DNA from 3 places in the Streptomyces sp. NPDC003011 genome. Region 2 is predicted to be linked to each of the others. Evidence: riboswitches for the same ligand, from Rfam matches in the RefSeq annotation. Region 2 holds a riboswitch; each other region holds the start of a gene.
What was found. A riboswitch is a leader RNA that binds a small molecule or an ion and turns the genes downstream of it on or off. The one in region 2 is predicted to bind cobalamin.

Region 1 (3,263 bases), on a different contig from region 2:
CCGCAGCCCGTCCTCCTCGTCGATCCCGAGCCCGTGCCGGAAGGGCAGGACGCCGTAGGTGTGCCGCCCGGTGAGCCCGTGCAGCATGTCCAGCCCGGGTTCCAGCAGCGAGACGTCCCCGCGGAACTTGTTGACGAGGAACCCGGCGACGAGTTCCTGGTCTTCGGGGGACAGCAGGGCCACGGTGCCGAAGAAGGAGGCGAAGACCCCGCCACGGTCGATGTCGCCCACCACCAGCACCGGCAGCCGCGCGTTGCGCGCGATCCCCATGTTGACGATGTCCGTCCGCCGCAGATTGATCTCGGCGGGACTGCCGGCCCCCTCACAGATCACCGCGTCATACGTGCCCCGCAACGCGGCCAGACACTCCAGCACGGTCCCGAGGAGCCGCTGCTGGCGCCCGCCGTGATAGCCGCGCGCACTCATCTCGCCCACGGGCTTGCCCATGAGCACCACCTGGCTGCTCTGCTCGCCGCCCGGCTTGAGCAGCACGGGATTCATCAGCGCGGTCGGCTCGACCCGGCAGGCCTGCGCCTGCATGGCCTGCGCCCGCCCGATCTCGGCGCCCTCCCGGGTGACGAACGAGTTGAGGGACATGTTCTGCGCCTTGAAGGGCGCGACCTTGACCCCTTGGCGCACCAGCCACCGGCAGATCCCGGCGGTGACGACACTCTTGCCGGCGTCGGAGGTGGTACCGGCGACCAGGAGACCACCGTTCACGAGGCACGCCCCTTCACCACGCGGCGTGCGGCGACCGTGAGCCCGAGCGCGAGCAGGCCCACGCGGCGCGAGAGCCGTACGGCCCGTTCGACGTCCTCGGTCACCACGGCCCGCCCCCGCGCGTTCAGCACCGGCCGGTGCTCGACCCGGCCGCCGTACGACAGCGTCCCGCCCAGCCGCACGCCGAGCGCCCCCGCGAACGAGGCCTCCACGGGCCCGGCGTTGGGGCTCGGATGGTTCGCCGCGTCCGCCCGCCAGGCGCGCACGGCACCGCGCGGATCCGGGCCGGCCAGCGCCGCGAGGACGGCGGTCAGCCGCGCTCCGGGCCACCCGGCGACGTCGTCGAGCCGTGCGCAGGCCCACCCGTACCGCCGGTACCGGGGCGACTTGTGCCCGACCATGGCGTCGAGGGTGTTGACGGCCCGGAACCCGGCCAGCCCCGGCACACCGGCCACGGCCCCCCACACGAGCGCCCCCACCACGGCGTCGGAGGTGTTCTCGGCGACAGACTCCACGACCGCCCGCGCGATCCCGTCGGCGTCCAGGGACTGCGGATCCCGCCCGCACAGGTGCGGCAGCCGGGCCCGCGCGGCCTCGACGTCCCCCGCCTCCAGCGCCCGCCCGATGCTCCGCGCCTCCCTGGCCAGCGACGTCCCCCCGACGACGGCCCAGGTGACGGCGCCGGTCAGCGCGAGGGAAGCGGCGGGGGAGGGACGTACGGCACGGGCGGCGGCGGCCCCGAGCGCGACGGCGCCACCGGCGCACACCACGGCGTGCAGCGCGCCCCACCCCCGGTGGTCCCGCCACAGCACCCGTTCCACGGCGCCCGCGGCCCGCCCGAACACGGCGACCGGATGCCCGCGGTGAGGATCACCGAGGAGCAGGTCACCGAGGAGCCCGGCGGCGGCGCCGTACGCGTAGACGCGATCGGCACGCATGGGGTCAGCCGACCGCTGTCACAGACGGGGAGACGCTACTGAACCTCGAACGGCAGCCGAGCATGGCGATATGTCCTCACTCAGGGTGTCCACGCCCTGGTTCGACGAGACCGGCGACGAGAGTTCCTGGCTCCCGGGGCTTTCTGCCCCGGTGACAGTGGCGGGACCGCGCCGGACTCGCACCGGCTTCCTCTTCTGCCGCCGTACATGGCCCCGGCAGTCCACCACGGGGTTGGAAGAGCCGTCAACTTGCCGTTGACCTGCGCGGGGGGACTGTGGAGAACCCCACATCGCCGACGTGGCCAGGGCATCCGCGGGACCGGCCCGAAGGGCGCCCGCGGGGCCGGGCGGCGGTCCCGGAACGCCGACCGGGCGGGCCCGGAACCGAAGTTCCGGACCCGCCCGGCGGCCAGGTGCCCGTGTCAGGCCACGATCAGGTAGATCCCGTACGCGACCGCCGCGGTGCAGGCCGCGAAGCAGGCGTACGCGCCCGTGACCGCGAGGGCGGCCGAACCGCCCTGCTGCGCGGCCCGTTCCTGTCGCGACAGGCCCATGACGGCGAGGGTGAACAGGCCCACCAGGGCCACGGTGACCACGAGGCTGACACCGAAGACGGAGCCGAGGGCCGCCCAGTCGATCTTCATGCTGCTTCTTCCTTCGTACCGGTTCGTGCCGGGGTGGCGGGGCTCAGACGGTGGTCGTGGCCGGCGGGGCCGCGGGGTCGGCGGCGACCGCGACGGCCGGGGCCGGGATCGTGGCCGTCAGGTCCTCGGTCACCGTGCCCGTCGGCGGCGGGGTCACCGCGGCCATCGCCGCGGTCACCACTCCGGCCGGCTCCTCGGTGTCGCAGACGTTCGTGTGGTCGACGACCTCGCGGCGGGAGACCTTCCAGATCGCGGCGCTGGAGCCGACGAGGAAGACCGCCACGAGCGCCGTGCCCCAGGCGCCGAAGCCGGTCACGTACTCCGCGATCGCGCCGACCAGGGCCGCGGCGGGCAGGGTCAGGCCCCACGCCACGAACATCCGGGTCGCCGTCGACCAGCGGACCACGCCGCCCTTGCGGCCGAGGCCCGCGCCCATCACCGCGCCGGAGACGGAGTGCGTGGTGGAGAGGGAGAAGCCGAGGTGGGAGGAGGCCAGGATGACCGTGGCCGCGCTGGTCTGGGCGGCGAAGCCCTGCTGCGGCTGGAGGTCGGTCAGGCCCTTGCCCATGGTGCGGATGATGCGCCAGCCGCCGAGGTAGGTGCCGAGCGCGATGGCGATGCCCGCGGAGAGGATGACCCAGGTGGGCGGGTCCGAGTCGGGGGCGACGGCGCCGCCGGCGACCAGCGCCAGGGTGATGATGCCCATCGTCTTCTGCGCGTCGTTGGTGCCGTGGGCGAGCGAGACCAGGCCCGCCGAGGCGATCTGGCCCGCCCGGTAGCCCTTCTCCGCCGCCTTGCCGTCGGCCTTCTTGCCGAGCTTGTACGACAGGCGCGTCGCGAGCATCGCGGCCAGGCCCGCCACCAGCGGGGCCGCGATCGCCGGGATCAGCACCTTGGTGACGAGCACGTCGCCGTGCACCCCGCCGAAGCCCGCGGAGGCGACGGTGGCGCCGATGAGGCC
Region 2 (3,263 bases):
AGCCTGGCCCCGGGCCCCGCCCGGGGCCAGACGATCGTCGACCGCCGCCCGCGCCCCGGCGAGTCCGAGATCCACCAGGGCGTCCGCGACAAGCCCCTGGTGGACGTGGCGTTGGGCGTCGACGTGGAGCGGTACGTCAAGCTGTGGCTGACGACCGTCGAGGGGGTCTGACCGGCCTCAGCGCGTCTCCGCGGCCGGCCGCACCGCCCACCGCTGCTCCACTTTGGCGACCTTCCAGTACGACACCGCCGCCGCCCACACCACCACGAACAGGCCGACGATGACGTAGCCCACGTTGTCGAGGTCGATGCCGGCGATCCACGTGGTGAGCGTGTCGCTGAGGGCGAGCTTCTCGTGCAGGACGCCGATGAGCTGGATGGTGCCGATGATGAAGGCCACCGCGATGGACAGGCCGGTGATCGTGAGGTTGTAGAAGACCTTGCGGACGGGGTGGGAGAACGCCCACTGGTAGGCGAAGTTCATGAACGTGCCGTCGAGCGTGTCGAACAGGCTCATGCCGGCCGCGAACAGCAGCGGCAGGCAGAGGATCGCGTACCAGGGCAGTCCGGCCGCCGCGCCCGAGCCCGCCATCACCATCAGGGTGACCTCGGTGGCCGTGTCGAAGCCGAGGCCGAAGAGGAAGCCCAGCGGGAACATCTGGCCGGGGCGGCTGATCGACCTGGTGAGACGGCCCAGGATCCGGTTCATGAACCCCCGCGAGTCCAGGTGCTGTTCCAGCTCCTTCTCGTCGTACGTCCCCGCCCGCATCGCCCGGAACACCCTCAGGATGCCGAGCAGGGCGACCAGGTTGAGGGCGGCGATGAGATAGAGGAACGCCCCGGAGACCGTCGTACCGACCACACCCAGGACCTGGTGGGTGCGCGACTGGTCGTTCAGGAGGGTGCCCGCGAGCGCGGCGCCGCCCGCCACCAGCGCGGCCATCACCACGACGACACTGGAGTGGCCGAGCGCGAACCAGAACCCCACCGACACCGGCCGCTTGCCGTCGGCCATCAGCTTGCGGGTGGTGTTGTCGATCGCGGCGATGTGGTCGGCGTCGAAGGCGTGCCGCATGCCGAGGGTGTACGCGGTGATGCCGAGGCCGATCCCGAAGGCCTTGTCACCCACCTCGTAGTGACCGGGGACGACGACCAGGAGCAGGAGGCCGAAGGCGACGACGTGCAGGGCGGCGATGACGGCCATCAGGCCCACCGTCCGCACGGTGTCCTCGCGCCGCCAGCGGAAGGAAACAGGCTCGGTCATGCGATCACGCTCCAGCACCTCGTGGATCACTTCGTGAGATGCCGTGGCCGGTCTCCTGGCTTACGGGTCGTACGTGCGCGCACCTGCCTTCCCGGCCCCCTCGCGGTGGCCAGTGGCTGTCCCTTCCGGGACGGCGGTACGCGAACTCCCCGATCACAGTGGCGAGGGCCGCTCCGGACTGGCCCCCTGAAGGGGCGTCACCGGCTTCCCGAGCACCACGGCCCGCCCACCGTAGGGCGGCACGCGCTCTCCTGCATAGCTGCGCACCTGCGCAGGTATGGAAGATCACATCAGGGTGCCTGCGAGGATGGCGGTATGCATCTCGTTCCGGCCGACCGAGCGGATCGCCGCACCATCGACGGGCACCGGGTGTGCGACGCGATCGCCGCGATCGGCGAACCCGGCCAGGTGCGCGCCTGGGCCGGCCGCTTCTCGCTGCTCGCCGACCCGAAGCGGCTCGCGCTGCTGCTCGCGCTGCACCGCACGGGACCGTTGGCGGTGTCCGACCTGGCGATCGCCACGGGGATGAACGACCCGGCGGTCTCGCAGGCGCTGCGGCTGCTGCGGGCGGCGGGCGTCGTGGAGGGGGAGAAGGAGGGGCGGATCGTGCGGTACCGGGTGGTGGACGGGGACGTCGCGGCGCTGCTCAGGCACTGCGCCGCAGACGGCTGAGGGCCCCGGGGGTGCGCCTGTGGCTCCCCGGGGCCCGTCCGTCCGCCCGCCCGACGCGGCGCGCCGGGCGCCCGGTTCGTGTCCTACGCGCGCGTGGCCTTGCGGCGCCGCGTCGCCATCACGAGGCCCGCGCCGCCCGCGAGCAGCACCGCCGCGCCGATCGCGATCGGGCCCGTGCTGCTGTCGGCGCCGGTCTCCGCGAGGTCACCGCCGCCGCCGTTCGGCGCGGGTGCCGGGGCGGCGCTGGACTCGGCGGCCGACGGCGCCGGGGAGCCGGTGGACGGCGCCTCGGTGGCCGGCGTCGCGCTCGCCGGCGGCTCCGTGGCCGGCGGGGTCGTCCCCTCGGCCGGCGCCGACGGCTCGGCGGACTCCGGGGCGGAGGGGGTCGGAGCCGGGGTGGCCGGCGGCTCGGACGGGGCCGTCGTGCAGTCCTTCGTGCCGCCGTTCCAGGCGGCGATCAGCTTGTCCTTGATGACCGGGCGGTCCGGGCCCTTGGGCAGGTCGCCGTGGACGAGGCCGTCCTTCGCGTCGAGCTCGCCGTCGAACTTCACCGCGCCCCGGTAGAGGTCGACCTGCGCGAAGCAGCCCGCGTCCGGTATCGCGATGTCCAGGGACTCGGTCTGCCCCGGCTTCACGGTCACCGTGTCGAAGTCGACGAAGACCTGCTCGCCGGAGGTGGCGAAGGTGGCGCCGTGGGCGAGGTAGGAGGCGAGGGAGGCGGTGCAGGTGGCGGCGTCTCCGGCGGTGCGGACCTTGATGTGGACCTTGCCGTCGTCGGTGGGCCTGAGGTTCTGGTCGTCGACCTTGACCGAGTCGAAGAAGCCCGTGCCGTCCAGGGAGAACTGGCACCGGTCGGTCCCGGTCTCCGTACCCGCGCCCGTGCCCGGCCGGTAGGTGCCGCCGGAGTTCCAGCCGTCGCCGCCGGGAGTGCCGTGGGCCCAGGAGGTGGGGGCGGAGACGGCACAGAGGACGAGCGCCGCGGCGCCCGTTCCCAGCAGGCGGCGCGCGGTGACACGTCTGGCTATGGACATGCGGATCCCATCGGGGTGAGTGGTCTGAGAAAAACACTGGGCTCATTGGTCACATGCGCCACAGTGCCCGCACATCCTGGATCCCCCCGCTGAACGCTGTCAACCTGCGCGTATGCAGGGGGAGTTCAAGAAGCCATCACATTTCTGCCACAGGAGGAATGAAGTGCTCCGGACGGCGTTCGAGTTCCCTTTCCCGACAATGGGGACAGGTACCTGAGTGCCGTCCACCACCGCCACGAGGGAGACCGCGTGACCGAGTCCCTGCCCGACCGAACCGACCTCTCGTCCAAGGACCCC
Region 3 (3,263 bases), on a different contig from region 2:
CCGTGCACAGGTTCGAGGAGTGGACCACGTGACCCGGCTCGGCCGTCTGGTTGGCGGTGCGGTTGGCGGCGTCCTTGAAGGTCATCCAGCCGTTGCCGGTCTGCGCGAGGGTGCGCATCATGCGGCCGTACAGGTCGCGGGCGGGGAGGGTCTTGCGGGCGAGGCCCGCCTCCTCCGCGGCGCGGTAGGCGGCGTCGAACTCCTCGCCCCACAGGTCGACCAGCTCGGGCACGTCGGACGGCGAGAACAGCGACCACGGCGCGTCGGCGTCGACCCGGCGCATGAACTCGTCCGGGACCCAGTGCGCGAGGTTCAGGTTGTGCGTACGGCGGGCGTCCTCGCCGGTGTTGTCGCGCAGCTCCAGGAACTCCTCGATGTCGGCGTGCCAGGTCTCCAGGTAGACCGCCGCGGCGCCCTTGCGCCGGCCGCCCTGGTTCACGGCGGCGACCGAGGCGTCCAGGGTCTTCAGGAACGGGACGATGCCGTTGGAGTGCCCGTTGGTGCCGCGGATCAGCGAACCGCGGGCGCGGACGCGGGAGTAGGCGATGCCGATGCCGCCCGCGTGTTTCGAGAGCCGGGCCACCTGGTGGTAGCGGTCGTAGAGGGAGTCCAGCTCGTCCTTCGGGGAGTCGAGGAGGTAGCAGGACGACATCTGGGGGTGCCGGGTGCCGGAGTTGAAGAGGGTGGGGGAGGAGGGGAGGTAGTCGAGGCGGCTCATGAGGGCGTGGAGCGCGGCGACTTCGTCCAGCGCGCGGGCGGTGTCGTCCTCGGCGAGGCCCGACGCCACCCGGAGCATGAAGTGCTGGGGCGTCTCGATGACCTTGCGGGTGGTCGGGTGCCGGAGGAGATAGCGGCTGTGCAGGGTGCGCAGGCCGAAGTAGCCGAAGCGGTCGTCGGCGTGCGGGTCGATCAGCGCGTCGAGCCGGGCGGCGTGGACCCGTACGAACTCGGCCGTGCGGTCGGCGATGAGCCCTTCCCGGTGCCCCACGGCCACGGAGTCGGTGAAGGCCGTGACGCCCTGCGAGGCCGCCTCGGCGCGGATGCCGATCGTCAGCAGACGGGCGGCCAGCCGCGAGTAGGCGGGGTCCTCGGAGATGAGGCCGGCCGCCGCCTCCGTGGCCAGCTCGCGCAGCTCCGCCTCGTCCGCCCGCGCGGACCGGCCGCGCAGCGCGGCGGCGGCGACCCGTCCGGGGTCGGCGTCGGGGAGGTCGGCGGTCAGCTCGGCCAGGGTCCGCAGTAACGCGGTTCCCGGGCCGTCGGGCGCCACCGGGGTGGTCGCTGAGGCCGGATCGACTGGCGCGATGGTCACGTGGGGCTCTCCCTCGCTCGGCACGGAGGCCTCGCGGTGGGCAGGGGGCGGCACGAGCGCACGCGGCGTCGCGTCACCGGCCCATTCCACGAGGCCCGGACGTCAGGGCACCCGGACCGTACGGCCGGGCGCGCTGTCGGCAGGTCCTCGGACTGGACAAGGCGTGCGTACGCACGCATGTACACCGTTGCGGGACAGTTCCGGATTCACACCGGATTCCCCTGCGGCGACAGCGAGCACGAGCATACATCTTGTGCCGGGCGAGGGAAGAACCCCCATATGTTGTGTCGCGCCGGTCTCAGAGCGTCAACTCGTAGGTGAGGAGGGTGATGTCGGCCAGCTCCGGGACCGGGTTCCAGTCCCGTGCCGGGGTACGGACGAAGCCGAGGCGTTCGTAGACGCGGTGGGCGGCGCGCATGGTGCGCTGGGTCGACAGGACGATGCCCGTGCAGCCGTCCATGGTCCGCGCCCGGTCGACGCAGGCACGGACGAGGGCCTCCCCGGCGCCGCGTCCGCGGGCCGCCCGGTCGACGGCGAGCATCCGTATCTCCGCCTCTCCAACGCGGGCGAGGTCGGCCATGGGGCCGCCGGACGGGACGAAGGTGACGCCGCCGAGGAGGTGCCCGCCCCGGGTGGCCACCAGGACGTCCGCGGCGGCCGCCCGCTTGGCCACGTCCCTCAGCTCACCGAGGTAGGGGTCGGCCTCCCCGAAGTCGAGGAGCCCGTCCTGGAGGTAGGCCCGGGCGGTGAGCTCGCCGAGGGGCTCGTACTCGTGCGGGTCCGCCCGCCGGATCACCATGTCCATGCGGGGCAGTGTGCATCAGGGGAACGGCGACGGGCCGCCGGATTTCTCCGACGGCCCGTCATCACGTACGGCGGCTCAGTGTGCGGCCCCCGCCGTCGCCGGCGGCAGCTCCACCTGGACGCCCGGGTCGCCCGCGTCGGCCGTGTAGTCCGCCGGGGAGGTCTCGTCGATGCCGTCCGGGGCCTTCAGCGCCCTCAGTGCGAAGGTCAGCACCACCGTCACCACCACGTTCAGCACGAACGCCGTCAGGCCGATGTAGCCGATCTCACCGATGCCGGGGATCTCCTTCGACGAGCCGCCGAAGTGCTTCTGCGTCGGCGAGGCCACGCCGTACGCGGCGGCCGTGCCGTAGACCATGCCGACCGCCCAGCCGCCGAGCAGGGCCCAGCGGTGGAACCAGCGGGTGAACAGGCCGCCGACCAGGGCCGGGAAGGTCTGCAGGATCCAGATGCCGCCGAGCAGCTGGAAGTTGATCGCGACCGTCTTGTCCATCGTCAGGACGAAGGCCAGCGCGCCCACCTTCACCAGCAGCGAGACCAGCTTGGAGACCTTGGTCTCCTGCGCCGGCGTGGCGTCCGGCTTGATGAAGTCCTTGTAGATGTTGCGGGTGAACAGGTTCGCCGCCGCGATCGACATGATGGCCGCGGGGACGAGGGCGCCGATACCGATCGCCGCGAACGCCACGCCCGCGAACCAGTCCGGGAACATGTCCTCGAACAGCTGCGGGATCGCCAACTGCCCGTTGGAGACCTTGACCCCGGCCGCGATGGCCATGAAGCCCAGCAGGGCGAGCAGGCCCAGCATCAGCGAGTACAGCGGCAGGATCGTGGTGTTGCGGCGGATCACCTCACGGCTGCGCGAGGACAGCGTCGCCGTGATCGAGTGCGGGTACATGAAGAGCGCCAGCGCGGAGCCCAGCGCCAGCGTGGCGTACGTCCACTGGCCCGCCTCGGCCGGGACCAGCGCACCGCGCGGCGCGCCCGTCGCCGGGTTGGGCTGGCTGAACGCCTCGCCCGCCTTGGCGAAGATGTCGTCGAAGCCGCCCAGCTTGATCGGGATGTAGATGATCGCCACCGCGATGACGAGGTAGATCAGCGTGTCCTTCACGAACGCGATCAGCGCGGGCGCCCGCAGCCCCGACGAGTACGT

Region 1: linked by a shared signal. The riboswitch ahead of ACWD0J_RS19370 (cobalamin biosynthesis protein) and the one ahead of ACWD0J_RS07205 (HoxN/HupN/NixA family nickel/cobalt transporter) in region 2 are both predicted to bind cobalamin.
Region 3: linked by a shared signal. The riboswitch ahead of ACWD0J_RS12405 (ribonucleoside-diphosphate reductase subunit alpha) and the one ahead of ACWD0J_RS07205 (HoxN/HupN/NixA family nickel/cobalt transporter) in region 2 are both predicted to bind cobalamin.

Annotation. Positions count from the first base shown of each region.
Region 1 is NZ_JBSFTY010000035.1:46,907-50,169, forward strand. Features, by position in the region: gene ACWD0J_RS19365 (cobyric acid synthase) at 1-720, opposite strand, end outside; gene ACWD0J_RS19370 (cobalamin biosynthesis protein) at 717-1,658, opposite strand; cobalamin riboswitch at 1,760-1,899, opposite strand; gene ACWD0J_RS19375 (hypothetical protein) at 2,081-2,302, opposite strand; gene ACWD0J_RS19380 (anion permease) at 2,346-3,263, opposite strand, start outside.
Region 2 is NZ_JBSFTY010000009.1:110,250-113,512, forward strand. Features, by position in the region: gene ACWD0J_RS07200 (nucleoside hydrolase) at 1-171, shown strand, start outside; gene ACWD0J_RS07205 (HoxN/HupN/NixA family nickel/cobalt transporter) at 178-1,263, opposite strand; cobalamin riboswitch at 1,292-1,498, opposite strand; gene ACWD0J_RS07210 (ArsR/SmtB family transcription factor) at 1,579-1,935, shown strand; gene ACWD0J_RS07215 (LAETG motif-containing sortase-dependent surface protein) at 2,019-2,966, opposite strand; gene ACWD0J_RS07220 (glycoside hydrolase family 13 protein) at 3,216-3,263, shown strand, end outside.
Region 3 is NZ_JBSFTY010000018.1:78,954-82,216, reverse strand. Features, by position in the region: gene ACWD0J_RS12405 (ribonucleoside-diphosphate reductase subunit alpha) at 1-1,309, opposite strand, end outside; cobalamin riboswitch at 1,431-1,555, opposite strand; gene ACWD0J_RS12400 (GNAT family N-acetyltransferase) at 1,608-2,114, opposite strand; gene mctP (monocarboxylate uptake permease MctP) at 2,190-3,263, opposite strand, start outside.